2 regions of the Mycobacterium sp. DL genome follow, and region 1 is predicted to be linked to the other one. Evidence: riboswitches for the same ligand, from Rfam matches in the RefSeq annotation. Region 1 holds a riboswitch; the other holds the start of a gene.
The links. Region 1 has a riboswitch for cobalamin ahead of ABDC78_RS04835 (ABC transporter substrate-binding protein). Riboswitches for the same ligand answer to the same signal wherever they lie in the genome.

Region 1 (7,581 bases):
CGATGGTACCTTGGTATCCGCTGATCACCACCCTCACAGGTCCGCACTCCGCACGTTCGGGCGCATCTCGAAGGGCTGAAGGTCAGTTGTCAGACGCCGCCTTCCTGGTGATCTCCTCGATCGCGGCAAGCGCTTCCGCGGTGAGTTCGTCGCGGATTCCGCTGCGTGCGTGGGCGAATGGGATAAAGGTTGCCAGCAGTTCGGGGGCGTCGAGCACCACAGCCAACGGCACGTCGCCTTCGTAGTCGTCGGTACGGAACAGTCGCTCGATCCGCGGCACGCTCCAGCGCAGCGGGTCGCCGGTGGCGAGCAGCCCTTCGAGCAATCTGCGGTGCTCGCGTCGGTCGAATGTTGCGCCCCGCTCGGAGGCGAAGAAGGCGTCACACAACTCTTCGAGGGATTCGGTGTCCCAGTCGGGCGACTCGCGTTTGTTGCCGCCGGTCGGCAGGTGACGGATCAGCCAGTGCAGGAGAGGACGGCAGCCGGGCCACGTATCCGTCTGGCCCGTAAAGAGGGGGTCCTGCGCCAGTCCATGATCGAGCCAGGCCCGCGCGTCGGCCAGGTCCATGTCGACAAACGTGGTGTCGGGGTCGGTGTTGTGCTCTGAGGCCACGCGGACCACGGTGTCGATCGAATCCGGGATGACGAAGGCATCTTTGACGACGGAGTACAGAGCGTGGTCGACATACGCGGCGCAGGTCAGTTCGTCGCCGGTGGCAAGCTTCGCGCCGATCAGTATTTCGTCGCCGTCACCGAGCACGTGGGTTTTCCGCACCGCCCGATACACGTCGACGTCCGCCAGATCTGCGATCCACGGTGGCATGACGTCCTGCCGGGCGGCGACCTCCCGGCGGCATCGCTGTTGTGCATCGCTGGCATCGAGGAGTTCGCCCAGTACGGCAAGCAGGGCGGTCGTCTCGCGGACGTGGACGCCGACCAAACTGTCCAGCAGGCGCGCGAGGTCGACCGTCTCCCGCTTCGGGCGCGACGGCAGCCACGCCAGCGGGTCGGGTTTGGTCGCTTCGATGAGCATGCTCACCATGCCGAGTAGCTCGAGCGGGGGGCCGGCCAACGCCCTACGCACCTCGTCGATCAACGGCGTTTCGTCAGGCGTCTCCGGCTCGCGCGCTCTGATCCGCTGTGCATCACGACGCGCCTGCTTGGCCTTTCGACGCTTGCGTGCCTCGTTCACGGAGCGGACGTTACCCGCGACGGCCGACAGGTCGGAGCGGTCGGGCAGCGTGTCAGACCGTCCCCATAGAGTGCGATCACACCTATCCACCTGGGGAGGAGACGGATATGGCATCCAAGCCCACGGCGCCGTCGCGCCGGATCGACATCGTGCCGGCGCGGCCGCGCCCGATGCTCCCGGTCGCGGTAGTCGTCACCCAACGCGGCGAAACCATGTTCCGGTACTCCGCGGCGGGGGCCGACGAGCAACACTGGAGCGGCACAGTCGGGGCCGAGTCCATCGACACCGCTTTACTCGACGTCATCAGCGGCATCCGGGCGGCATCCGACTCGGAACGGTTTCTGTTTCTGCTGCAGGTGCCGACGCGCAGCATGCTGTGGGCGCTGCGCGACGAGATCGCGCTGCTGATGCCCGGGGTCTGGATCGAACGGCCGAGGCTCTCCGACGAGAAGCTGGTACGGCAAGCCTTTGCGGGGCTGCGTGAATCCAGACAGGTTGCGGCGCAGGCAGAGCCGGTATGCGTTGCGACGGACGGCTCGGTGCGGGGCAAGTTCACCGGCTACGGGTGGCTCGCGTCGACGGGTGAGTACGGCCTGCAGGGATTTCGGCATTCGACGAAGTTGATCGGCCCGAAGGTGGTGTTGGTCGCGGAGTTGCGCGCGATCGGGGCGGCGGTGCAGAAACTGCGCGGGCGTAACATCACAGTCTTCAGTGACAGCAAGCTCGCGGTGGCGATGGTGAAGCGCTGGATGGCCGGTGAGGATGTGCTCCCGGAGGGATACTCGGCCTTCCGCACCAGCGGCAAGACGCCGGGACTCGTTCGGGCGCAGCGGATGATCCAGGAGGACCGCGCGCGGATCACACCGGTGTGGGTGAAGGGCCACCGAGGTGAGCCCCTCAATGAGGGCGCCGACGCCCTGGCGCGCCTTGCTTCGCGATATGCGTTGGGCGACAGCACCCTCGACGGCCCCGAGTATCACCGCCGCGCGCAGGGTCTCGCCGAGACATTCGCACGGGAGTTCAACAGCAAGCAGACGGCTTAGGACCGCCAGGCAGGATCACCGGCGTGGCGCGTCGAAACGGATGAAGGGGCGTCCGCGCTCGGAGCCGACCCGGCTCTGCACCCCGTAGACCTGTGCGATCAGCTGCTCGGTGAGAACCGTCGCGGGCGCACCGGCGGCCACCACCCGCCCCGCGTCCAGCACCACCAACTGGTCGCAGAACATCGCGGCCAGGTTCAGGTCGTGCAGCGCGACGATCGCAGTTACGTCGAGATGCCCTACCAGCGCCAGGATCTCGAGTTGGTGCGCGATGTCGAGATGGTTGGTCGGCTCGTCGAGCAGCAGTTCGGTGGGACGCTGCGCAAGAGCCCGCGCGATCTGGACACGTTGCCTCTCTCCGCCGGAGAGGCTGTGCCACAGTCGATCCCCCATGTCGGAGAGTCCTGTCGCTGCCAACGCATCGTGCACCGCGACGTCCGCGTCGGGGTCGGCGCCGAACACCCGCCGGTGCGGCAGTCGCCCCAGCCGGACCACCTCGGCGACGCGGATGTCCAACTCGGTGTCGGCATGCTGGCCGACCATCGCCACCGCCCGGGCCACCTCCTTGCGCCGGACGCTGCCCAGCAACGAGCCGTGCAACTCCACCCGTCCGAAGTCGGGATGATCGAGTCCGGCCAGCAGCCGTAGCAGCGATGACTTGCCAGATCCGTTGGGCCCCAACAGTCCGAGCACACAGCCCGGTTCGGGATGCACGGACACGCGGTCGAGCACCACCTTGCCCGACCGTGTCCAGGTCACATCGATCGCGCGAAGCGTCATGCTGCGACACCTCGACGGCGGAACAGGATCAGCGCGAACGCCGGCACACCGATGAGTGCGGTGACGACCCCGGTCGGCAGTTCCTGCGGTTGGAACACCGTCCGCGCCAGCGCGTCGACCCACACCATGAAGATCGCGCCCAGCAGCGCGACGGTCGGTAGCAACCTGGTGTGGCCGGGCCCGACGAGGAACCGCGCGGCGTGCGGCAGCACCAGGCCGACGAAGCCGATCGCACCCGCCGCGGCGACCACCGTCGCCGTCATCAGCGCGGTGAGCACCAGCAGCACCGCACGGGTGCGGTGCACCGACACCCCGAGCGTCGCCGCGGTGTCCTGCCCGAACGCGAACGCATCCATCGTCGACGCCATCAGCAGGCAGCACACCAGGCCGAAACCCACCACCGCTGCACACAACCACACATCGGTCCACGACGCGCCCGACAGCGACCCGAGCAGCCAGAACAGCACACCGCGGGTCTGCTCGGCGTTGGCCGACGACAGCACCACAAACGACGTCAGCGCCGAGAACAGTTGCGTGCCGGCTACTCCCGCGAGCACCACGCGGTCGGTGCCGCCGCCGGCGAAGTAGGCCAGGGTCAGCACCAGCGCGAAGGACACCACCGCGCCGACGAATGCGCCGCCGGACAGTGTCAGCGCGCCGCCCCCGACCCCGAGCACCGCGACGAGCACTGCCCCGGTCGACGCTCCCGAGGACACCCCGAGTACAAACGGATCCGCCAGCGGGTTGCGCAGCAGCGACTGCAGGATCGCACCGCAGAGCGCCAGTCCGGCGCCGCACAGCGCCGCCAGCAGAGCACGTGGAAGCCGCAGCTGCCAGACGATGCCGTCCTGCAGTCGTGATACTCCCGACGCGGGACCGCCGAGGTGGTGGACGACCACGGCGTAGACGTCGGGCACCGAGATCGACGCCGGCCCGATGGTGATCGCCACCGCCGCCGACAGGATCAGCAGCACCAGGCTGGCCGCCCACAGCGCAGGCAGCAGCCAGGGTCGGGTTCTCACTGCGGGGCCGAGAGCCCGAACTCGGTCAGCCCGTCGGCGACCTTCTCGACGCCGTCGACGGTGCGGATGGACGGGTTGAGATCGGCGCCGCTGACGACGATGTAACGCTTGTCGCGGACGGCGCTGAGCTGGCTGGTCACCGGATTCGATTCCAGGAAAGCGATTTTCGATCCGAGGGCGTCGCCCTCGATCGTGCGCCGGCTCAGGTCGGCCAGCACCAGCACGTCGGGATCGCGTTCGGCGACGGTCTCCCAGCTGACCTGCGGCCACTCGTCCTGCGTGTCGTCGAAGACGTTGCGCAGCCCGGTCTCTGCGGCGATGATTCCCGGCGATCCGCAGCAGCCGGCCATGTACGGGGTGCGAGTGTCGGAGAACCAGAACGCCGCGTCGACGTCGGTGACCACCGGTTGCACGGCATCCAGACGCTGTTGCAACGCGCCGACGAGCTGATCTCCACGGTCCGATACGTCGAAAATGGCTGCCAGTTCGTTGATTTCCTTGTAGATCAGGTCCATTGTGAGCGGGTCGGTGCGGGCGCCGTCCTCGCTGGAGCTGACCTTGCCCTCGCAGTCGCTGGGCGCCATATACGTCGGCACACCGAGCTGTTCGAACTGGCCGTTGTCGGCGACCCCACCCGGTCCGAGCGTGCCGACGAACGACGCGGTGACCAGGTCGGGATCCACGTCCAGCACGGTCTCGAATGAGGGCTTGTTCTCCGCCAGGCGGGGCACCGCCTCGTTGGCGGCCGCCAGGTTGTCCCGGACCGGGTCGGTCCACGTCGCGGTGCCGGCCATCCTGTCGGCCAACCCCAGGGACAGCAGGATCTCGGTGGAGCTTTGGTTCAGTGACACCACCCGCTGCGGCGGAGCCTCGACGATGGTGTCGCGGCCGCAGTTCTGCACCGTCAGTGGGTAATCGGCTGCAGTCGTGGTGGTTTCGGGTGCGGGCTCGGTGCTGCAGCCCACCATAACCATGACTGCGGCCAAAGCCACAAGTAAGCGGATCATCCTCGAACCTCCAGGCCCGCAGCCAGCTTCTCGATTGCGTCGATCTCGCGGATCCCCGGGTCCAGTTCCGAGCCGGTGAGCACCACATAGCGCTGCTGCTGCACCGCATCCATGTTTCGGGTGATCGGATTGGTTTCGAGGAACTCCTTTTTGGTGTCCAACGAATCACCCTCGATGCGCTTGCGGCTCAGGTCCGCCAGCACCAGCACGTCGGGGTTGCGGTCGGCCACCGCCTCCCAGCTGACCTCCGGCCAGTCCTGTTGCGAATCGGCGAATACGTTTGATGCGTCGACGATCTCGGCGTACATCCCGGGAGCCGAGCAGCAGCCCGCCATGTAGGGGGTTTTGACGCCGGAGAACCAGAACGCGACCGTCGGCTGCGGTCCGTCGACATTCTCGGGGATCACCTTGTCAAGGCGCTGCTGCAGTTCGGTGACCAGGTCGGCGCCGCGGTCCTGGACGTCGAAAATCTGCGCCAGATCGGTGATCTCCTGGAACAGCGTGTCGGTGCGCAGGGGTTCGGTGCGGGTGACGTCTTCACCGTTGACCTCGGCGCCGACGCATACCGACGGCGACTGGTAGGTCGGGATACCGAGATCGGCGAACCGGCTTCGCTCGGCGACGGCGGCGGGGGTGAAGGTGTGCGCGCTGGCCGAGGTGACGAGGTCGGGTTCGGCGTCGAGCACCACCTCCAGGGAGGGGTCGTTGTCGGCCAGTCGCGGCACGGTGTCATTGGCGGCCGCCAGGTTCGGTAGCACCGGGTCGAACCAGGTGGAGGTGCCGACCATGCGGTCAGCCAGGCCCAGCGACAGCAGGATCTCGGTGGAGGCCTGGTACAGCGACACGGCGCGCTGCGGTGGGCCGTCAAACGTCACCTCTACGCCGCAGTTGGTGAGGGTCAGCGGATAGCTGGTGCGGCCGGGATCAGCAGGGGCTGCCGCGCCCGCGACCGGCGGAATATCTTCGGCGCGTCCGCATCCGACGACGACAAAGACAAGAACCACCAACGTGGCGACGGAGCGCACAGCGCACTTCCTTCGGTGTCAGGCTCATTTCGCGGAGCCACTCGACATTTCGTGAGGAAGCCGGCGGTCGGACTCAGGCCCTGTGGAGGCCCATACCGTTGCGCGTCAGCCCTGGATTCACACCAGATTCCCGACTCCCTCGCCTGGCACTGTAGCAAGTGCTGCAATTGGCGGCCCTCGACGGGGACGTCGGCCGCTGCGTCTGTGAAGCGAGTCCGTTCGACGCCTCGTGGCCACATCGACCTCAGGGTCGTGAACTGGCATCGAGTCGCCGCGATCGACAGCCGTCACGTAGATCTCGGCCATAGGGCCCGCAAAGGATGACGCACACGCCCGGCGCTTTCTTCAACCTGGCACGGTAGGCAACTGCGGACCTGTCCCGCCTAGGTCAGTAGCGAACTGGCGGAAGCCACTGTGGCCAGGGAGCTTTCGCAGGCATTGGTACCTCTATAGCTGACGCACGGTAGCTCGTCTCATGCTGCCTCTGCACGCAGTAGATCGCACGCGGCGACGAAGCGCGACCACTCGGCCGTCGTGGGGCGGACCGCAGCGTCGGACACCGCGTCGTCGCTGACCACGAACCCGGGCGCCGTGGGCGCAAAGAGTTCCGCGAGTTTGACGACCTGCCCTGCCGGGCTGTCCTCGAAGCTCTCGTGTACCCGCTCGCCGATCCGCACCTCGGCGCTGTCTACGCCGGCGACCACGTCCAGTGCAGGTACCCGAAGATCGCCGCCACACCGCCCGACGTGTTCCTCGAAGCGGTCTTCCCAAATCTCCGCCTGCCAACCGTTCCACACCTCCGGAAGTGCTGCGAAGAATCCCATTGTATCGGCTGTCTGCCACGCCCCCAATGTCTTTCGGGGCACATCGATGTGGATGCCGCCCTCCGGGATCTTGCCGAGCATGATGCGGCCGACACCCCGACCGGGCAACCTGTTCAACAGCTCCGGTCCGTGCCACCCCTTGCTGAGGTGCCACCACAACGGCCAGAATCGCAGCTTCCCCTCGGCGTCGATCACTGAGACGAGGTGGCACATCTGATTCCGTTGCCGGGCAAGCTTCAGCGTCGGCTTCCTGTCCCACGGCGACTGACGCAGCTCTGCTCCGACATAGCCTGCCAGCTCAGCAGTTCCGTCGTATGCCCAGCAGATCTCGTAGCCCGACCAGACCGTGGCGAGCACCCTCATCAGCGCGCGGCGCGTGTTCATCTCCACCATCAATGATTCACCGAAGAACAGCACGCGGTGACGGTCCAGATCCACCACCGCGCCGCCGTCGGCCCACCCCGGGTCGCACCACGCATCCTTCTCGCATTGCCGAAGCGAGGCCGCGTACCGCAACGCGAGGCCGGGTCCGCCGATCAACGCGTCGAGCATGCGGCAGCCGCCCCAATGTGAGTAGTACAGCTGCCAATCCTGATCTTTGACGATGACGAAGTTCGCCCTGTTTCCCATGTCGCCCCGATCTGTGATGACGCGGATCGCGCGCCGATGTCAGTCGAGTGTCGGTCGCGGG
Region 2 (21,393 bases), 3.1 Mb from region 1:
GCACGTCGTCGTCGGCTGCAGCGCGGTCTCTAATGCCTCCCGGCAGCGCGCCCAGCGATGGCTCCCCGACACCCCGGTGCTCCCGGTCGACGAGGTGGCCGGCCGGGCCGAGCTGCTGCTGCTGGCCGTTCCCGATGCTGAGTTGCCGGCGCTGGTGGCCGGTCTGGCCGCCACCGGGGCGGTGCGCGCGAACACCATTGTCGTGCACACTTCGGGCGCCAACGGGATCGGTGTGCTGGCGCCGTTGGCCGAGCAGGGATGCATCGCGCTGGCGATCCACCCGGCGATGACGTTCGCCGGGTCGGACGAGGACATCGACCGGCTGCGCGGCACGTGTTTCGGTATCACCGCCGCCGACGAGATCGGATACGCCGTGGCCCAGTCGCTGGTGCTCGAGATCGGTGGCGAGCCGTTCCGCGTCCGCGAGGACGCCCGCACCCTCTACCACGCGGCGTTGGCGCATTCGAGCAATCACGTCGTGACCCTGATGCTCGACGCGGTCGAGGCGCTGCGGACGGCACTGCAGGGCCAGGAGCTGCTGGGCCAGGAGCTCGTCGGTGACACACCCGGGGGGATCGCCGAGCGGATCATCGGCCCACTGGCCCGCGCGTCGCTGGACAACGCGCTGCAGCGCGGCCAGGCTGCTCTGACCGGTCCGGTGGCCCGTGGCGACGCCGCCGCCGTCGCGGGTCATCTTCAGGCGTTGACCGAGGTGAATCCTGATCTCGCGCAGGCGTACCGGATGAACTCGTGGCGCACGGCGCAACGTGCGAACGCCCCGGATGCGGTGTTCGAGGTGCTGACGGAAGCAGGACGGCCATGGTGACCCGCAACTCCCCGAAGTTCAGCGCCGGTCAGCTCAACGTGTTCTCGCGACCGCGCGAGGTATTCGAGGTGACCCGGGCGTTGCGGGCCACCGGGCGCCGCATCATGTTGGTACCGACGATGGGCGCCCTGCACGAGGGACATCTGACGTTGATCCGTGCCGCCAAACGGGTACAGGGTGCCGTCGTGGTGGTGTCGATCTTCGTCAACCCGTTGCAATTCGGCGCCGGTGAGGACCTCGACGCATATCCGCGCACCCTCGACGACGACCTGGCCGCGCTGCGCGCCGAGGGGGTCGAGATCGTGTTCACCCCGACGGCGGACGACATGTACCCCGACGGAGCCCGCACCACCGTGGTGCCGGGTGCGCTCGGCGCGGAACTCGAAGGGGCCTCGCGGCCAACACATTTTGCGGGGATGCTCACCGTGGTCCTGAAACTGCTCAACGCTGTGGCTCCGGACCGCGCCTTCTTCGGCGAGAAGGACTACCAGCAGTTGACGCTGATCCGGCAGATGGTCATCGACCTGAACCTCGACGTCGCGGTCGTCGGCGTGCCCATCGTGCGGGAGTCCGACGGCCTGGCGATGTCGTCGCGGAACCGCTACCTCGATCCCGACGAACGCGAGCAGGCGGGCGCACTGTCGGCGGCGTTGCTCGCGGGGAGGTACACGGCGTCGATGGGGGTGTCGGCCGCACTGGACGCTGCCCGGGCGGTGCTCGACGAGGTGCCCGCCCTGCAGGTCGACTACCTGGAGGTTCGTGACCCGATGCTGGGGCCGGCACCTGCGGAGGGAGCGGGCCGGATGCTGATTGCGGCCAGGCTCGGGCGTACCCGCCTCCTCGACAACATCGCGATCGACATCGGCGCGGCGGCCGGCATCGACGGTCATCCGCGCGTCGCGTCCACCGAGAGCCATGAATTGCCCTGGAGGAACTGATGTTACGAACCATGCTGAAGTCGAAGATCCACCGCGCCACCGTCACTCAGGCCGATCTGCACTACGTCGGATCGGTGACTGTGGACGCCGACCTGATGGCTGCGGCCGATCTGCTCGAAGGTGAGCAGGTGACCATCGTCGACGTCGACAATGGCGCGCGATTGGTCACGTATGTGATCACCGGTGAGCCGGGTAGCGGTGTGATCGGGATCAACGGCGCCGCAGCGCATCTGATACATCCCGGCGATCTGGTGATTCTGATCGCCTACGGGACCATGGAGGATGCCGAAGCCCGGGCGTATCGGCCGCGGGTGGTTTTTGTCGACGCCGACAACAGGCAGATCGACCTCGGTGACGATCCCGCGCGGGTGCCTGCGGACGCCTCCGGCCTGATGTCGCCGAGGTGATGGCGTGCTCCTCGCGATAGACGTCCGCAACACCCACACCGTCGTCGGTCTGATCTCGGGGGCCGGCGATCACGCAAAGGTGTTCCACCACTGGCGTATTCGTACCGAAGCCGAGGTGACTGCCGACGAACTGGCGCTCACCATCGACGGCCTGATCGGTGACGACGCCGAGCACCTCACCGGCGCCGCGGGTCTGTCGACGGTGCCGTCGGTGTTGCATGAGGTGCGCCTGATGCTCGAGCAGTACTGGCCGTCGGTACCCCATGTGCTGATCGAACCCGGGGTCCGCACGGGTATCCCGCTGCTGGTCGACAACCCCAAGGAGGTGGGTGCCGACCGCATTGTCAATTGCCTTGCGGCGTATCACAGATTCCAGACGGCGGCCATCGTGGTGGACTTCGGTTCGTCGATCTGTGTGGACGTGGTGTCGGCCAAGGGGGAGTTCCTCGGCGGGGCCATCGCACCCGGCGTGCAGGTGTCCTCCGACGCCGCGGCGGCCCGCTCGGCGGCTCTGCGACGCGTCGAACTGACCAGGCCCCGTTCGGTCGTCGGCAAGAACACCGTCGAATGCATGCAGGCGGGCGCGGTGTTCGGATTCGCCGGGCTCGTCGACGGTCTGGTGAAGCGGGTGCGCGAGGACGTCGACGGGTTCGGGGCCCACGACGATGTCGCCGTCGTCGCGACCGGACACGGCGCGCCGATGGTGCTCGACGACGTGCGCAGCGTCGAGCACTACGACCGCCATCTGACGCTGGACGGACTGCGACTGGTGTTCGAGCGCAACCGCGATGGTCAGCGGGGGAAGTTGCGCCAGGCCCGCTGAGGCCGTGGCCGCGCTAGAAGAATGTGCGGATCAGGTCGACCACGTGGCCGTCGGCGTCCAGCACCGGAATCACCCGCCACTTGTCGAACACGGTGCACGGGTGCGAGATCCCGAACCGCAGCCACGCCCCGACCGGTGCGCGGGAGCGGTCGCCCGGAGCCAGTGTCAGGAAAGCGTGCTGGTCGTTGAGTGTGGTGACCGCCCCGCCGGGCATCTCCAGCGGGATCGGCAGCCCCTGGTCGAACGCGACGTCACGTCGGCCCATCGTCAGGATCGCCAGTCCGTCCTCCGGTCGGGAGATCACCTGCGCGCGAATTTCGAGGGCGGGGCGCAGGCCGGTCCGGCCGTCGCGGGTCAGCGGTGAGGTGCGTGCGTACAGACCGTGATCGTGGGTCAGATAGCAGCCGCTGCGCAGCACGGTGCGCACCGACAGGGCGCCCGGCCAGCCTGTCAGCACGTCGGCGACGGCGTCGAAGTAGCTGCTGCCGCCTGCGCTGACCAGCACGCTGTCGGTCTCGAACAACGGGGCGAGCCGCAGGGTGGCCGCCCGCATCTCGGACAGGTACCCGGTGACGGCAAGAAGCCCGTCAGGTGTCACCTCGTGGCCACGCGACGCCTCGTAGCCGGCGACCCCGACCAGCCGCAGCCGGGATGAGGCCGCCGCGGCGCGGGCGACCTCGTCGACCTGCTCGCGTGAGCGGCACCCTGTCCGTCCGCCCGGCATTCCCAGCTCCACGCACACGTCCACGGCTCGCGGTGCGCCGGCCAGCGCCGAGGTCATCAGCTCGACGCCGCGGACCGAGTCCACCCAGCACACGAACCGCAGATCCCGGTCGCGCTCCAGTTCGGCCGCCAGCCACGCCAGCCCGGCCTCGTCGACAAGCTCGTTGGCCAGCACCAGATCACCCACGCCGAACGCGCGGTACACCGCGGCCTGGCCGACGGTGGCCACGGTGATCGCGCAGGCGCCCGCGTCGATCTGGCGGGCCGCCAGCTGCGGCGACATGTGGGTTTTGCCGTGCGGGGCGAGCTGCACCCCGCGCTCCCGGCACCAGGTCGCCATCACGGCGAGGTTGTGGGTCAGCGCGTCTGCGTGCAGGACGCACACCGGCCCGAAAGCGCCGGCGGTGACCAGCTCGGGTGCCGACGCGACGATCTGCGCCGGGGTCCGGCCCCACCACTGTGTCGGGACGCCCTTGAAGCTCCAGTCGAGCGGCTGGTCGGCGAGCGCGCGGACCGCCGCCCGGTTCATCAGCGCTTTGTTCGGCACAGCCATCTGTTCATTTAAGCTGGCACGTCGTGACACCCCCCGATTCCCGCCCAGATGCCGGCGACCCCCGTGACGAGATCCACGACGATGTTCCCGAGCAGTTCCGGATCCGGCAGGCCAAGCGCGAGCGGCTGCTCGCCGAGGGGCGTGAGCCCTATCCCGCCGAGGTGGCACGGACCCACAGCCTGGCCGAGGTGCGCCAGGCTCACCCTGACCTGCCGGCCGACACCGAGACGGGTGAGCAGGTCGGCGTCGCCGGTCGAGTGATCTTCGCCCGCAACTCCGGCAAGCTCTGCTTCGCGACGCTGCAGGAGGGCGACGGGGCGCAGCTGCAGGTGATGATCAGCCTGGATCGGGTCGGGCAGGAATCGCTGGATGCCTGGAAGGCCGACGTCGACCTCGGCGACATCGTGTTCGTCCACGGCGACGTGATCAGCTCCCGTCGTGGTGAACTCTCTGTGCTTGCCGACTCCTGGCAAATGGCCTCCAAGGCGCTGAGACCGTTGCCGGTCGCTCACAAGGAGATGAGCGAGGAGACCCGGGTCCGGCAGCGCTACGTCGATCTGATCGTGCGGCCCGAGGCACGTACCGTCGCCCGGCAGCGGGTGGCGGTCGTGCGCGCGGTGCGCTCGGCGCTGGAGCGACGCGGATTCCTCGAGGTCGAGACGCCGATCCTGCAGACCCTGGCGGGCGGTGCGGCCGCGCGCCCGTTCGTCACGCACTCCAATGCACTCGACGCCGATCTGTTTCTGCGCATCGCACCGGAATTGTTTTTGAAGCGGTGCGTCGTCGGCGGGTTGGACAGGGTTTTCGAGTTGAATCGGGTGTTCAGAAACGAGGGTGCGGATTCGACCCATTCACCGGAATTCTCGATGCTGGAGACATATCAGGCCTACGGCACGTACGACGATTCTGCGACCATCACCCGTGACCTAATTCAGGAGGTCGCCGATGAGGCCATCGGAACGCGTCAGGTACCGCTGCCCGATGGCACCGTCTACGATCTCGACGGCGAATGGGACACCATTCAGATGTACCCGTCATTGTCGGATGCGCTCGGCGAAGAGGTCACTCCGCAGACGGGGGTGGACAGGCTTTGGCAGATTGCCGACGGCTTGGGTGTCGAGATTCCCCGCGACCGCGGTTATGGGCACGGAAAACTCGTCGAGGAACTTTGGGAATTCACCGTCGGTGACAAGCTCTGGGCGCCGACGTTCGTGCGCGACTTCCCGGTCGAAACCACCCCGCTGACACGCTCGCATCGCAGCATCGACGGCGTCACCGAGAAATGGGATCTTTATGTCCGGCACATCGAACTCGCGACCGGATATTCCGAGTTGATCGATCCGGTCATTCAGCGGGAAAGATTCGAGGCCCAGGCGCGGGCCGCGGCCGCCGGTGATGACGAGGCAATGCTGCTCGACGACGATTTCCTGGCTGCACTCGAGTATGCGATGCCGCCCACAACGGGTACCGGAATGGGGATCGATCGCCTCCTGATGGCGTTGACAGGTCTGTCGATTAGGGAGACGGTTTTGTTTCCCATTGTTCGTCGCCACGGCAACTGAAGCGCCACGATTCCTGCGTTGTTGAATGGACAGCCGCCGTGTGGCACATTGGATCGGGGGGTTTGGGTGTCGAACCCGGGAATTGAGCGCGTAGAGAAGGGCTGTGGGGTAAATGGCCAAGAAGGTCACCGTCACGTTGGTAGACGATTTTGATGGCGAAGGTGCTGCCGACGAGACGGTCGAATTCGGTCTCGACGGGGTGACCTATGAGATCGACCTCTCGGCCAAGAACGCAGCCAAACTCCGCAGCGATCTGAAGAACTGGGTGGACGCCGGTCGCCGTGTCGGTGGCAGGCGGCGAGGCCGTTCGGTCGGGACCGGCAGGGGGCGCGCGGCGATCGATCGCGAACAGAGTGCGGCAATCAGGGACTGGGCCCGCCGCAACGGTCACAACGTCTCGACGCGCGGCAGAATCCCCGCTGACGTCATCGACGCCTTTCACGCAGCAACCTAGTCGGCGATTGCCTGCACACTTCGGAGCGGAACCACCGTTCGCTGATGGCGAAGCGTTCGGGGCTGCACAGCGGAAACGAATCGCCTCCGCCCTGCGTTGCATGTGACAGCACCGGGTGTACGGGCACTGCACGCGTCGGTTCGTCGCTCCCGATCTTCGTCGGGTGGGACCTCCAGGCGGGGCACCCGGGGCTGCCGCCCATTAGAGTGGACGGCAGGTGCATAGCACTGGTTCGCAAACGCCGAGTGCGGGCACCTACCTATGCGATGGAGAGCAGGTAACCACGGATGTTCGAAAGATTCACCGACCGTGCACGTCGGGTTGTCGTGTTGGCGCAAGAAGAAGCCAGGATGCTCAACCACAACTACATCGGCACCGAGCACATCCTGCTGGGCCTCATCCACGAGGGTGAAGGCGTAGCCGCCAAGTCACTCGAGTCGTTGGGCATCTCGCTGGAGGGGGTGCGCAGCCAGGTCGAGGAGATCATCGGCCAGGGGCAGCAGGCTCCGTCCGGCCACATTCCTTTCACGCCGCGGGCCAAGAAGGTCCTCGAGCTGAGCCTGCGTGAGGCGCTGCAGCTCGGCCACAACTACATCGGCACCGAGCACATCCTGCTCGGCCTGATCCGCGAGGGTGAGGGTGTCGCCGCGCAGGTGCTGGTCAAGCTCGGCGCCGAGCTGACGCGGGTGCGTCAGCAGGTGATCCAGCTGCTGAGCGGCTACCAGGGCAAGGAGACCGCCGAAGCCGGAACCGGTGGGCGCGGCGGCGAGGCGGGTAACCCGTCCACGTCGCTGGTGCTCGACCAGTTCGGCCGCAACCTGACCGCCGCCGCGATGGAGGGCAAGCTCGACCCCGTCATCGGCCGCGAGAAGGAAATCGAGCGGGTCATGCAGGTCCTGAGCCGCCGCACCAAGAACAATCCGGTGCTGATCGGCGAGCCCGGGGTCGGCAAGACCGCCGTGGTCGAGGGCCTGGCGCAGGCCATCGTGCACGGCGAGGTGCCGGAGACGCTGAAGGACAAGCAGCTCTACACGCTGGACCTCGGTTCGCTGGTCGCAGGCAGCCGCTATCGCGGTGACTTCGAGGAGCGCCTGAAGAAGGTGCTCAAGGAGATCAACACCCGCGGCGACATCATCCTGTTCATCGACGAGCTGCACACGCTCGTCGGCGCGGGTGCCGCCGAGGGCGCGATCGACGCGGCCTCGATCCTGAAGCCGAAGTTGGCCCGCGGCGAGCTGCAGACCATCGGTGCCACCACCCTCGACGAGTACCGCAAGTACATCGAGAAGGACGCCGCCCTCGAGCGGCGGTTCCAGCCGGTTCAGGTCGGCGAGCCGACGGTGGAACACACCATCGAGATCCTCAAGGGTCTGCGCGATCGCTACGAGGCCCATCACCGGGTCTCGATCACCGACGGCGCGATGGTCGCGGCTGCCACCCTGGCAGACCGCTACATCAACGACCGGTTCCTGCCGGACAAGGCGATCGACCTGATCGACGAGGCCGGTGCCCGGATGCGGATCCGCCGGATGACCGCGCCGCCGGACCTGCGTGAGTTCGACGAGAAGATCGCCGATGCGCGCCGGGAGAAGGAGTCCGCGATCGACGCGCAGGACTTCGAGAAGGCCGCCAGTCTGCGGGACCGCGAGAAGACCCTCGTCGCTCAGCGTGCGGAGCGTGAGAAGCAGTGGCGCTCAGGTGATCTCGACGTGGTCGCGGAAGTCGACGACGAGCAGATCGCAGAGGTGCTGGGCAACTGGACCGGCATCCCGGTGTTCAAGCTGACCGAGGAGGAGACCACTCGGCTGCTGCGCATGGAGGACGAGCTGCACAAGCGGATCATCGGCCAGGAGGATGCCGTCAAGGCCGTCTCCAAGGCGATCCGGCGTACCCGCGCCGGGCTGAAGGATCCCAAGCGCCCGTCGGGTTCGTTCATCTTCGCCGGCCCGTCCGGCGTCGGTAAGACCGAGCTGTCCAAGGCGCTGGCCAACTTCCTGTTCGGTGACGACGACGCGCTCATCCAGATCGACATGGGCGAGTTCCACGACCGCTTCACCGCGTCGCGGCTGTTCGGTGCCCCTCCGGGCTACGTCGGCTACGAGGAGGGCGGTCAGCTCACCGAGAAGGTGCGTCGCAAGCCGTTCTCGGTCGTTCTCTTCGACGAGATCGAGAAGGCCCACCAGGAGATCTACAACAGCCTGTTGCAGGTTCTCGAGGACGGTCGTCTGACCGACGGCCAGGGCCGCACGGTCGACTTCAAGAACACCGTGCTGATCTTCACCTCGAACCTGGGGACATCCGATATCTCGAAGGCCGTCGGCCTCGGGTTCACCCAGGGTGGTGGCGAGAACAACTACGAGCGGATGAAGCAGAAGGTCAACGACGAGCTGAAGAAACATTTCCGCCCGGAGTTCCTGAACCGTATCGACGACATCATCGTGTTCCACCAGCTGACGACCGATCAGATCGTGCAGATGGTCGACCTGATGATCGGCCGGGTGTCCAAGCAGCTCAAGGCCAAGGACATGACGATGGAGCTCACCGACAAGGCCAAGTCGCTGCTGGCCAAGCGTGGGTTCGATCCGGTGCTCGGTGCCCGCCCGCTGCGTCGGACGATCCAGCGCGAGATCGAGGACCAACTCTCCGAGAAGATCCTCTTCGAGGAGATCGGTCCCGGCCAGATGGTCACCGTCGACGTCGAGAACTGGGACGGCGAAGGTGCCGGCGAGGATGCGGTGTTCACGTTCGTCGGCAACAGCAAGGCTGCCGCGAGCGTCGAGCCGGATCTGGCGTTGCAGGCCGGTACGCCGGGAGCAGCTGAGTAACCCCTACGACAGCACGGAGGCGGTCACCTGCGAGGGTGGCCGCCTTTGTGCATGTCAGCGGCCTCGGTATGTCAGGTGGTCACACCTCGTCGGGTCGTAGCACCGTCCGGTTCAATCTGCGCGACACCGCCGCGCCCCACGGAACGGTCAGGCGGGCACCGGCGAGCAGTTCGGCATCGCAGAGCAGGTCATGAGTGCGCCCGCGGCGCACCCCCCGGCCGCCCAGGATGACGGTCTCGTGCGACCAGGCCCATGCGACGTCGACGTCGTGGGTGGCCAGCACGACCGCGGTTCCCGCCTCCGACAGCGCGCTGAGTGTGCCCAGCAGATCCTCGACCGCCTGCGGGTCGAGCCCCGCGGTCGCCTCGTCGAGGAGCAGTACGCGCGGGCGCATGGCCACCGCACCGGCGATCGACACCCGCTTGCGCTGACCGAAGGACAAGTGGTTGGGGGTCCGGTCCGCAAGCTCGACGATGTCCAGTGCGGCCATCGCGTCGTCTACCCGGGCCACCACCTCTGTGCGGGGTAGGCCGAGGTTCGTCGGCCCGAACGAAACGTCCGCGCGCACCGTCGCGGCGACGATCTGGTCGTCCGGTTCCTGGAGCACCATCTGCACCCGGGTGCGCAGGCGGGTCCGGTCTGCCCGGGAGCCGGTGAGCGCCGTCCCGTCGAGCCGGAGCGTGCCGGTGGTCGGCTTCGTGAGACCGACGAGGATCCGAAGCAGCGTCGTCTTGCCGGAGCCGTTGGCCCCCAGCAACACGATCCGCTGGCCCGGCCGCAGCGACAGGTCCACACTGTCGAAGATCCTCGGCCCCCGCGGGAACGCGAACCCGACCTCTTCCAATCCGAGGACCTCGGGTTCGTCAGTCACGCACCACTCCAGGTCCTCCAGGTCAAAGTCGCCGTCACCGAGATCACGCCGAGCAGCGCAGCGGTCCCGGCGAGCCGGGCCGGGCGCGCCCGTCGGTCGTCGGTGAGCACTGCGGTCATGCCGGGTTCCGCGCGCAGCGACATCGCTTCCGACATGGCCCGGGCGCGGTCGGTGGCACGAACGAAGATCAGCGCGGATTGAGCGCCGATCACGGCGACGGCACCCCGCGCGTCCCTCATGCCGAGGCGCAGCCCGACCGCCTCCCTGCATGCACGGGCCGATTGCACGAAGATGCCGACGAGTCGGTACGTCAGGTCGGCGACATGGCACAGCGAGGCGGGCACACCCGCCCGGCGAGCCAGGTCGAGCAGGTCTGCCATCAGTGTCGTCACCGCCAGGCCGATGGTCGCGGCCGACGCGGCGATCGCCCGCAGCACGGTGTCGACGGCGAGGTCCACACCGCCGGGCTCCAGATGCGGCCCGCCGTGCAGGCTCACCGCGATCGGCACCGATCCCAGCGCGATGAACAGGACCGGGCCCAGCAGCGCGAGCAGGAACAGGCGCGCCGACACCCGGGCGTAGGCGAGCGTCGCCACCACCGTTGCGAGAAGCACGAGGGGCGCCCCGGTGCGCGGTGGCAGCACCATCGCACACAGGAGCAGCCCTCCGTAGAGGCAGACCTTCTCCACGGCAGGGTCGGTCGACCACCGGTTGTGGGCCGCGCTGATTTCGAGGGGGTTCACGGGTGCGGCTCAGTCGCCGCCGCGTTCCCCCTCGGCGGCTCGGGCCGACGGTGCAGGGGCCGCGATCGGGGGGATCGACTCCTTACGTCCACGGTTGCGGCCTGCATACCACCCGATCCCGCCGCCGAGGATGATGCCACCGAGTCCGGCCTGGAGCGCGAACAGGCCGGACTCGACCTCGCCCGGTAGCTCGCCGACTAGCGGGGAGAACCACGGCTCGTAGTCCTCGTTGATTTCGGTGATCACCTCTTCTGCCTGCCCGTCGGCGCCGCCGAACTCGGCGTCGGCGTCGGCGGCGTAACCGTAGAACAGCGATCCGACGGTGATCGCGACGGCGAGGACCAGAAGTGAGATCGCCAGCAGGACCGTGGTGCGCCCTTCCGAGCGTGGTTTGTCATCTCGGGTGCTCATGTCAGACCCCCTCACGATCGCCGATGCGGTGCTCGTCGCCGGCCGGCATTTCCTTGTTCTTGAGGAAGCCCAGGCTCAGAAGCTCCGACGAGGCGACCTGCATCAGCACGCGGACGACGACGACGGTGATGAGTCCCTCGACGATCGCCAACGGGACCTGGGTGATCGCGAAGACGCCCATGAACTCGGCGAGGCTCTCCCAGAAGCCGCCCACCGAGGACGGAAATGCCAGTGCCAGTTGGATACTCGTGACGATGTAGGTCACGAGGTCGGCGACGAAGGCCAGCGCGAACACCGCGGGCAGCACCCCGACCCCGACCCTGCGGAGAAAGAAGAACACCGCGAAGCCGGCCCAGGGCCCTGCGATCGCCATCGAGAACGCGTTCGCGCCGAGCGTGGTGATGCCGCCGTGTGCGAGTAACAGCGCCTGGAACAGCAGGACGATCGTCCCCAGAAAGGCCATCACCGGCGGTTTGAAAATGGCGGTCCCGAGTCCGGTCCCTGTGGGGTGCGAACTCGACCCGGTTACCGAGGGCAGTTTGATCGCAGACATGACAAACGAGAACGCGCCGACCGCGGCGAGCAGCGGGCCTGAGGACGGATGGGTCTTGACGGTGACAACGACCTGCCTGGCCCCGTAGACGACGAATGGCGCGGCCGCGATGGTCCAGGCCACCGCGTGCACCGGGGGTAGGAACCCCTCTGCAATATGCATGATTCTGACGTGTACCTTTCCGCCCAGCACCTCGTAGGCATTGTCAATCGGTGCCGCGGTCGGTCTCCTGGCTCACGGGTCCACCGGACCACCTGAGGTGGGCCGGTACGCCGGTGTCCGCCTTCCCACTCGCGCCGGAGGCGCAAGCAGTGGCATGGGTGGACACTGACTTCCCGTTCACAGTGGCGAGGGCCGCCCCGGTTTCACACCGGGTTCCCGTACACCGCAGCAGACGGAGTGTACCTCCGGGCGAGGCTGACCCGGGGCTTCGGGATCAGGGCTTCGGGATCAGGGTGAACGCCTGGGTGACGATCGACATCAGCCACGCGGCCGCGGTCTGGCTGCGGTACTCCGGCCAGTTCGCCTGCAGGCTCACCACCCAGGGCTGTCCGGCGCGGTCGACGGCGTACCAGCTGAAGGTCAGATCGCCGGGCAGGTTGCCCGCCTTGGCTCCGACGTAGGGCCACTCCTGCTGGTCGAGGTCGATTCCGCGGACCGCCGACAGGATGTCTCTGACCGGCGCGGCCTCGCCCACCGCCGCCGTCTGGAGCGCGGCGTGCAGGCGGCAGATGTCGGCGGCGCTGCCGTACCACTCGGCGCCGATGCCCGATGCCGGCGTGTGGGTGCGGTGCGGATCCGGTTCGTAGGGGCGGGAGTTCGTCTGCTGGAGCAGTTGCGCGCGGCCCTGCGGCGACGCCTGCTTCCACTGCTCGCGAAGGTCGGGTTCACCCCAGCCGACCGAGAACAGTTCGTGCATGGTCGGGAACGGCGTCATGCTCGCGGGGTCGTGGTGGCCGGCGGCAACCAGCGCGCGCTCGATGGCGCCGGGTCCCAGCCGGGCGATCAGCAGATCCGTCGCCATGTTGTCGCTCGCCGAGATCATCTGCTGCGCGGCGTCGCGGACAGTGACCGTGGAGCCGGGGGGCAGGTCGTCGAGTTCCGGTGAGCCGACTGCCTTGGCTTCCTCGGTGATCGTCAGCGGGTCGGACCACTGCACCGTGCCCGCTTTCACCGCATCGGCGACGGCGAGCAGCACATACAGTTTGAAGATCGACGCCAGAGGCAGCGACAGGTCGGTGTTGGTGCCGGCCACCTTGGTGCACCGGCCGTCGGTCACCTTCGCGATCTGATACGAGTACCGCGCGCCGGACCTGGTCAGCTCGGCGTCGATGTCGCTCCAGTCATCGATCACCGGCGGCACGAGTGACACCTGGAAGCGATCGACCATCCCGGTGGTGTCATCGGTGTGCAGCTCGATGGTCTGGGGCACGTCGTAGGAGGTGAGCACGTCCAACGTGGCGTGCCCGGCCCCGATGTCGACGTTGGTGACGGTGAACGGCCGATCCCACCACATCCGGTCCAGCGTGACGCCGACATGTTCGACGGCCTGCGGAGCGGCCAGCGTGCGCACGCCGTTCTCGCCGATCGGCCAGTCGCTGTTGAGCATGTCCATGGTCTGCTTGGCGCGCAGACCCTGAGGTGTGTTGATCTGGATGGGCACGCCGTGGGCGGCGTCGGTGGGCGCAGGTCGCGACGTGGCACATCCGCAGGCCAGGGCTGCGACGAGGACGAGCGCGACCGTCAGCGTGGTCGCTCGGTGCCGAGCCCGGTCTGCCTCACGCCGAGGCGTCGGTCCCCGCAACGTCGAGTACAACTTCGAACTCCAACAGTGATGCGCCAGTGGCGACCGGATTTGCGCGCTGACCGGCATGGGCTTCGGCGGCGGGCCCGGCCGCCCATGCCTGGAACGCTTCGTCGGATTCCCACTGAGTGACCACGAAGTAGCGGTTTTCGCCTTTGACCGGCCGCAACAATTGGAAGCCGAGGAAGCCGGGCTGGTTGTCGACGGCGTGTGCGCGGTGGGCGAACCGCTTTTCCAGTTCCGGACCGGCGTCGGGCGGAACCTCGATCGCATTGATCTTCACGACGGGATTTTGGCTAGGCACGGTGATCAGGCTACCGCCTGCTCTGGGCATGATGAGGCCATGGATTCCGATCCCGGCGTTCTGCTGACCGGTCACGGCGGGTCCGGCCCGCCGCTGGTGCTGGTGCACGGGCTGATGGGCCGGGGCAGCACCTGGTCGCGTCAGCTGCCGTGGTTGGCCCGGTGGGGCGAGGTCTTCACCTACGACGCGCCGTGGCACCGCGGCCGAGGGGTGGACGACGGATTTCCCATCTCGACCGAGCGTTTCGTCGCTGATCTCGGCGACGCGGTCGAGGCGCTCGGCAGGCCCGCCATCCTGGTCGGGCATTCGATGGGGGCGCTGCACTCCTGGTGTCTGGCTGCGCGGTGTCCGGAGATGGTCGCCGCCGTCGTCGTCGAGGACATGGCTCCCGACTTCCGGGGACGGACCACCGGGCCGTGGGAACCGTGGGTGCATGCGTTACCCGTGGAGTTCAGCACCGCGCAGCAGGTGTACGACGAATTCGGTCCGGTGGCAGGCCAGTATTTCCTCGAGGCCTTCGACCGCACCGCCACGGGTTGGCGCCTGCACGGCGACCCGGCCCGCTGGATCGAGATCGCCGCTGAGTGGGGGACTCGCGACTACTGGAGCCAGTGGCAGTCGGTGTCGGTGCCCACCCTGTTGCTGGAGGCCGGGAACTCGGTCACTCCGCCGGGACAGATGCAGTCCATGGCCGACACCGGGTCCGCGACGACCTATCTGCAGGTGCCCGGCGCCGGGCACCTGATCCACGACGACGCGCCGGGGAAATATCGGGGGGCGGTCGAGACGTTTCTATCGACGGTCACCCGCGGCGCCTGAGCTCGGCCACGACGGCTGCTGCTCGAAGCGAGTGCGGATGGCGTCCGGGTCGGGTTGGGCACGGTAGTAGCCACGATCCTCGAACAGCGGGCCGCTCATCGGGGCGGAGATCCGGAACTGGTCGAGGTGCAGTCGGAGCGAGCCCGAGCTGTGAGCCGTCCGGGCGAGCAGCGCCGCGAGAGCGAATGGCGAGAGAAGGATCAAGGCGATCAATGCGGTACTCATGGCAGTAATAGTGCGGTCAGATAACATCATGCCAACAGTGGCAGAAGCGACACTCTTCGATAAGATGCTGCCATGTCACTGAAGAGTGTGTCCGCGCTGGTGCTCGACGGGCTTGCGGTTTTCGAGTTCGGCGTCATCTGCGAGGTATTCGGCATAGATCGGTCCGCCGACGGGGTCCCCAACTTCGAATTCAAGGTCTGTGGACCCGAACCGGGCAAACCGTTGCGGACGTCGGTCGGGGCGACGATCATCCCCGATCACGGACTCGACGACCTGATCGGCGCCGATCTGGTCGCCATCCCCGCCATCGGTGGCGGCAGCTACTCCGAGGAGGCCCTCGAGGCCATCCGTCGGGCCGCCGCGTCCGGGTCGATCATCCTCACGGTGTGCTCGGGCGCGTTCGTCGCAGGCGCCGCCGGCCTACTCGATGGACGCCCCTGCACCACCCATTGGATGCACGCCGATGCACTCGCAGCGATGTATCCGACGGCGAAGGTGGACCGCAACGTGTTGTTCGTCGACGACGGGAACCTGATCACCAGCGCGGGCACGGCAGCGGGAATCGACGCGTGTCTGCACCTGGTCCGTCGCGAACTGGGCAGCGAGGTGACCAACAAGATCGCCCGAAGGATGGTGGTTCCGCCGCAACGCGACGGCGGTCAGCGCCAGTACATCGAGCAGCCGATCCCGTTGCGGTGTTCGGAGAGGTTCGCGCCCCACCTCGACTGGATCCTGACCAACCTGGAGAAGCCGCACACGGTGGCCACGCTGTCCCGGCGTGCGCACATGTCGGCGCGGACGTTTGCGCGCCGCTTCGTCGAGGAGACGGGACGGACACCGATGCAGTGGGTGACCGACCAGCGGGTGCTGTTCGCCCGTCGGTTGCTCGAGGAGACGACGCTGGACGTCGACCGGATCGCCGAACAGTCAGGGTTCGGCACCGCGACGCTGCTGCGTCACCACTTCCGCCGGGTCATCGGCGTCACGCCGTCGGACTACCGGCGACGGTTCAACTCCGTCGGGGTCGACATGGCAGATGCCGTCGCGACTGCCTGACACATGTTGGAGCGCAACATGATCGGCGCGCTGCCCACGTCTCGGTGACCCGGAGCCGCTAACACCCGCGGGTGCTGTCCACAATGACCGTCATGACCGTCAGTCGGCCTCGCCGGCCAGCGCGAACCGGCCGTCTGCGGTCTGCTCCACCAACCCGTCGACGAGCAGTGAATCGAGCGCGCGGTCCCGCTGGGCGGTGTCGGTGGTCCACGCCAGATCGAGCTCGGCGCGGCTGACGGGAAAAGTATTGCCGCGCAACACATCGAGCAGCCGACCACGCACCTGACGATCGGTGCCGGCATACCGTTGCGTCCGGCGGGGGGTGCCGGTTCCCGCCGGGAACCCCAGCGATCGCCACGTGCAGTGACTCAGCGGGCACACTCCGCACCGCGGTGCGCGGGCCGTGCACACCGTCGCACCGAGTTCCATCACGGCGACCGAGAACTGCGGTGCGGTGTCGTCATCGGGGAGCAGCCTGGCGACGTCGTCTAGGTCGCGGGGCGACGGCGAGCCCGCATCCTCGCGGCCGTGCACCGCCCGGGCGATCACCCGCCGGACGTTCGTGTCGACGACCGGGACCCGTTGCCCGTAAGCGAAACACGCGACGGCGCGGGCTGTGTAGGTTCCCACGCCGGGCAGGGAGAGCAGGGTGTCGACGTCGTCGGGAACCACATCCGCGTGCTCGACGGCGATCATCGTCGCGCATTCGTGCAACCGTTTGGCCCGCCGCGGATAGCCGAGCTTCCCCCATGCCCGCAGGACGTCGGCCGCGCTCGCGGCCGCAGTCGCCGACGGGGTGGGCCAGCGGGCGATCCAGTCCAGCCAGATCGGTTCCACCCGTGCCACCGGGGTCTGCTGCAGCATGAACTCACTGACCAGGATCTGCCACGCGGAGACCCCGGGACGCCGCCACGGCAGATCCCGCTGGGCATGGGCGTACCAGCCGAGCAGTTCACCCGAATCGATCATCGAGGCCCGCTCGGGCAGAATGACGGCCATGCCCAACACAAGCCCGTTGACCGCTTGGAAAGCACTCAGAGAGGGTAACGAGCGGTTCGTCGCCGGTAAGGCCGAGCATCCCAGCCAGAGCATCGAGCACCGGGCGAGCCTGGCAGCGGCCCAGAAACCCACCGCCGTGGTCTTCGGATGCGCCGACAGCCGGGTGGCCGCCGAGATCATCTTCGACCAGGGCCTCGGCGACATGTTCGTGGTGCGCACCGCCGGGCACGTGGTCGACAGTTCGGTGCTCGGCTCCATCGAGTACGCCGTCACCGTCCTGAAGGTCCCGCTGATCGCGGTCCTGGGCCACGACAGCTGCGGCGCCGTCGGCGCGACCCTGGCTGCCCTCGACAGCGGTGAGGTGCCTGGCGGTTATGTCCGCGACGTGGTGGAGCGGGTCATCCCCTCGATCCTGTCGGGCCGTCGCGACGGCCTCAACCGCATCGACGAATTCGAGGCCAGGCACGTGACCGAGACCGGCAAACAGCTGCTGAGCAGGTCGACGGCGATCGCCGAGGCGGTGCGCTCGGGGGACCTGGCCATCGTCGGCCTGACCTACCACCTGGCCGACGGACAGGTGGTGCTGCGCGACCATATCGGTGAGATCGGCGAAGGCTGAGGCGCGACACGCCGGGCAACCTCGAACGACCCGGCGTGACCTGGCCTTACCGTGAACATGTGCTGGATCTAGAACCGCAGGGCCCGCTGCCCACCCAGATCTACTGGCGACGCAGGGCGCTGGCGCTCGGCCTCGGTGTGCTCGTCATCGGGGTGATCGCCGCGATCGTCGCAGTTGTCGTGATGAACAGCACCAGCTCCGAGCAGCCGACCGCGAACGAGTCGTCCGCCCAGGAAGCAGCCGCGCCCACGCCGCTGCCGGGGGAGAACCCCGAGGTCAAATCGCCTGTCCAGCCGCCGGCCCAGGATGCTCCGCCGCCGACTCCGACGCCGACCGCTGCCGTCGTGCCGCCCCCGATCCTGCAGGAGGGGGACGACTGCCCGGACTCCACGCTGGCGGTCAAGGGCATCACCAACGTGCCGCAGTACGTCGTCGGCGATCAGCCGAAGTTCACGATGGTCGTCACCAACATCGGCCTGGTCGCCTGCCAGCGCGACGTCGGCGCGGCCGTCCTCGCCGCGTATGTGTACTCACTGGACAACCAGCGGCTGTGGTCGAACCTGGACTGCGCGCCGTCCAACGAGACGTTGATCAAGACCTTCCAGCCCGGTGAGCAGGTCACGACTGAGGTGACCTGGACCGGGATGAGCTCGGCTCCCAACTGTCCGCTGCCGCGCCAGCCCATCGGGGCGGGCACCTACAACCTGGTAGTCCAGCTGGGCAACCTGCGCTCTGCGACGGTGCCGTTCACCCTCGCGGATTCGGCTCTCCAGCCGGGTCAGGTACCGGTCGAGGGGGCCCCGCACCTGGGAACTCCCGGTCCGGTCGGCTGACCGGAAGCCCTACGCCAGCCGGTCGGCGATCGTGGACTCGGCGAGCTGAGAGAGACCCTCTCGAATGTGGCGCGCCCACATCGAGCCGATGCCCTCCACCGACTGCAGATCGCTGGCGCTGGCCGCGAGCAGCCCCTGAAGTGAGCCGAAGGAGCGCACGAGCAGATCCACGTGCGCGAACTGCAGTCTCGGGATGCCCGCCATGGCGCGATAACCGCGCGACGCCATCGCCGAATCCTGGGCCTCGGCGGTCGACGGATAACCGAACACCCTTGCCAGCGTGGTGAAGTCGAGCAGCTCCCCGTCGGACAATCCGTCGAGTTCGTCGAGGGTCGCGCTGACCTGAGCGGCCGTCGGCGGCTCGGGATTGGCGTGGTAGTCACGCACGATCAGCTCGCGGTCGGTGTCGTTGTCACCGACCAGCTCGTCGAGCTGCAGTTTGAGCTGCCGCCCGTCGGTGCCCAACTCGACGACGTCGGAGTCGAGCTCCAGGCTGATCCGTCGCACCATCTCCAGGCGCTGGACCACCGTCATCACGTCGCGCAGCGTCACGAAGTCCTCGATCTCGGCGGTCGAGAGTTGCCTGCCGACCTCTTCGAGGCGGGTCTTGTAGCGCTCCAGGGTGTCGATGGTCTGGTTGGCGCGGGACAGGATCGTCGCCGACTCGGGCACCACGTGGCGCTCGCCGGCCACGTAGACGGTGACGATGCTCATCGAGTGGCTGACCGAGATCACCGGATATCCGGTCTGGATCGCCGTGCGCTCCGCGGAGCGGTGCCTGGTTCCGGACTCCTCGGTGGGGATGGACGGGTCGGGCACCAGCTGGACGTTGGCCCGCAGGATCCGGCTCCCGTCGCTGGAGAGCACCACCGCACCGTCCATCTTCGACAGCTCGCGCAGCCGGGTGGGCGCGTAGCGGACGTCCAGCGAGAACCCGCCGTCGCAGATGGTCTCGACGCTGTCGTCGTAACCGATGACTATCAAGGCGCCGGTTCTGCCGCGCAGGATCCGCTCCAGGCCGTCGCGCAGTGCGGTTCCGGGCGCCAGCCTGGCGATGGTCTCCCGCAGCGTCGGCCGGGCCAGTTGCACCACCGTTCGACCCGTCCGTCCGGTCGACTTCACGGCCATGTGTTCCCCACGAATCGATCGTCGATCTGCCCCGACATATGTCAGTTCGCGCCATTCTGGCTGATCCGGCGCAGAGCCTGCAACGCCGAGGTGATGTCGTCGGCGGAAACCACCCGCAGCCCGGGCGGCGCGGTGGTCACCCCGGCGGGCACCACCGCGACGGTGAACCCGAGGCGGGCGGCTTCGGCCAGCCGGCGGTCCATGCCGGTCACCCGCCGCAGGTCCCCGGCCAGCCCGACCTCACCGATCGCCACCGCTGTCGTCGGCATCGCCAGGTCGGTGAAGGCGGACGCGATCGCCAGCGCCACAGCGAGGTCCGACGACGAGTCGGTCAACCGCATGCCACCCACCGTGGACAGATAGATGTCGTTGGCTCCGACCGGGAGCCTGGCCCGTTTCTCCAGCACCGCGGTGATCATCGCGGCGCGTGAGGAGTCGATGCCGCTGACCGCGCGTCGTGGGCTACCGCTGGCCGGTGAGCCGATCAGCGCCTGCACCTCGCCGATCATCGGGCGCTTGCCGTCGAGCGTCACCGTCACGGCGGTGCCCGACACCGCCTTGGGTCGTTGGTCGAGGAACAGGCCGGAGGGATCGGATACACACTCGATTCCGTTGTCGTGCAACAGAAAACAACCCACCTCGTCGGCGGCGCCGAAGCGGTTCTTGACACCGCGCACCATGCGCAGTGCCGAGGAGCGATCACCCTCGAAATGCAGCACGACGTCGACGAGGTGTTCCAGCGAGCGGGGCCCGGCGATGGCACCGTCCTTGGTGACGTGTCCGACGAGCAGTATCGCCACGCCTGAGGTCTTCGCCGTCATCGTCAGCGCGGTGGTCACCGCCCGGACCTGGGTGACCCCACCGGTGACGCCGTCGACCTCGGCGGTGGACATCGTCTGCACGGAGTCCACGACGACAAGTGAAGGCTGCACGGCCTCGATGTGGCCGAGAGCAGTCTGCAGGTCCGACTCGGCGGCCAGGTAGACCTCGTCGTGCGAGCAACCGGTGCGCTCGGCCCGCAATCGGATCTGGCCCGCCGACTCCTCCCCGGACAGATACAGCGCCCGCCGACCCGTCTGCGCCCATCGGTGGGCGACCTCGAGCAGCAGCGTGGACTTGCCGACCCCCGGGTCGCCTGCCAGGAGCGTGACCGATCCGGGCACCAGGCCACCACCGAGAACGCGGTCCAATTCGCTCACGCCGGTGTGGAAGTGGCGGGTGGCTCCGGGATCGATCGAGCTGATCGGCACCGCGGGCGAGGTGGGTGTGACCGCCCGCCTGGTCGCCGACGCGGTGCCCGCCGTCAGAGTGACCTCGTCGACGGTGCCCCAGGTGCCACAGTCGGGGCAGCGGCCGACCCACTTCGCGGTGACGTGGTGGCACTCCGAACAGCGGTACTGCGAACGCGTTTTCGAACTTGCCCGGGTCACGCGGTGACCGTAACCGCCGGGGCCGACAGAACCTCAGCGATCGGCGCCGTGTCGGGCGTCGACGCTGCGGGTTGGCCTCAGTGGCCGCCGCCCGAGGACCCGCCGGAATGGCCGGATTCGACCGGATGGTCACGACGCGGTGCCTCGCCCGCGGAGATCGGCACGCCGACCGTCGTCTCACCGGCCTTCTCGAAGGTGAACGTGAAGTCGTACGTCAGTCCGTTGGTGATGGGCTCGGACAGCGCCACGGTGGCCTGGGCGGTGTCCACCGGCTCGACGTTCTCCAGCGCCGCGAGCTCGCCATCGGGTTTCCCGACCTTGAGCGAGCCGCTGACCGGAACAGCGGTATCACCGGACAACGTCACGGTGCCGACATCGGAGGTGATCGAGACGAGTTCGTCGGCAACATCGGGCGAGGCATTGGCGGCGACGAAGACCAACTCCACATCCTGACCCTCTTGGACGTAGTCGGTGGTCTGGACCGCGT

Region 2: linked by a shared signal. The riboswitch ahead of ABDC78_RS19670 (energy-coupling factor ABC transporter permease) and the one ahead of ABDC78_RS04835 (ABC transporter substrate-binding protein) in region 1 are both predicted to bind cobalamin.

What each region holds. Positions count from the first base shown of each region.
Region 1 is NZ_CP155796.1:998,283-1,005,863, reverse strand. It holds gene ABDC78_RS04860 (hypothetical protein) at 83-1,192, opposite strand; gene ABDC78_RS04855 (RNase H family protein) at 1,300-2,235, shown strand; gene ABDC78_RS04850 (ABC transporter ATP-binding protein) at 2,251-3,012, opposite strand; gene ABDC78_RS04845 (iron chelate uptake ABC transporter family permease subunit) at 3,009-4,034, opposite strand; gene ABDC78_RS04840 (ABC transporter substrate-binding protein) at 4,031-5,041, opposite strand; gene ABDC78_RS04835 (ABC transporter substrate-binding protein) at 5,038-6,066, opposite strand; cobalamin riboswitch at 6,107-6,247, opposite strand; gene ABDC78_RS04830 (hypothetical protein) at 6,540-7,520, opposite strand.
Region 2 is NZ_CP155796.1:4,109,649-4,131,041, forward strand. It holds gene ABDC78_RS19615 (DUF2520 domain-containing protein) at 1-826, shown strand, start outside; gene panC (pantoate--beta-alanine ligase) at 820-1,764, shown strand; gene panD (aspartate 1-decarboxylase) at 1,764-2,171, shown strand; gene ABDC78_RS19630 (type III pantothenate kinase) at 2,176-2,994, shown strand; gene ABDC78_RS19635 (alanine racemase) at 3,008-4,270, opposite strand; gene lysS (lysine--tRNA ligase) at 4,342-5,832, shown strand; gene lsr2 (histone-like nucleoid-structuring protein Lsr2) at 5,945-6,286, shown strand; gene clpC1 (ATP-dependent protease ATP-binding subunit ClpC) at 6,574-9,111, shown strand; gene ABDC78_RS19655 (ABC transporter ATP-binding protein) at 9,191-9,982, opposite strand; gene ABDC78_RS19660 (CbiQ family ECF transporter T component) at 9,979-10,725, opposite strand; gene ABDC78_RS19665 (energy-coupling factor ABC transporter substrate-binding protein) at 10,735-11,136, opposite strand; gene ABDC78_RS19670 (energy-coupling factor ABC transporter permease) at 11,138-11,851, opposite strand; cobalamin riboswitch at 11,891-12,094, opposite strand; gene ABDC78_RS19675 (serine hydrolase) at 12,126-13,493, opposite strand; gene mhuD (mycobilin-forming heme oxygenase MhuD) at 13,468-13,827, opposite strand; gene ABDC78_RS19685 (alpha/beta hydrolase) at 13,837-14,616, shown strand; gene ABDC78_RS19690 (hypothetical protein) at 14,590-14,841, opposite strand; gene ABDC78_RS19695 (helix-turn-helix domain-containing protein) at 14,914-15,897, shown strand; gene ABDC78_RS19700 (A/G-specific adenine glycosylase) at 15,997-16,896, opposite strand; gene ABDC78_RS19705 (carbonic anhydrase) at 16,895-17,515, shown strand; gene ABDC78_RS19710 (hypothetical protein) at 17,575-18,348, shown strand; gene disA (DNA integrity scanning diadenylate cyclase DisA) at 18,358-19,440, opposite strand; gene radA (DNA repair protein RadA) at 19,518-20,906, opposite strand; gene ABDC78_RS19725 (hypothetical protein) at 20,984-21,393, opposite strand, start outside.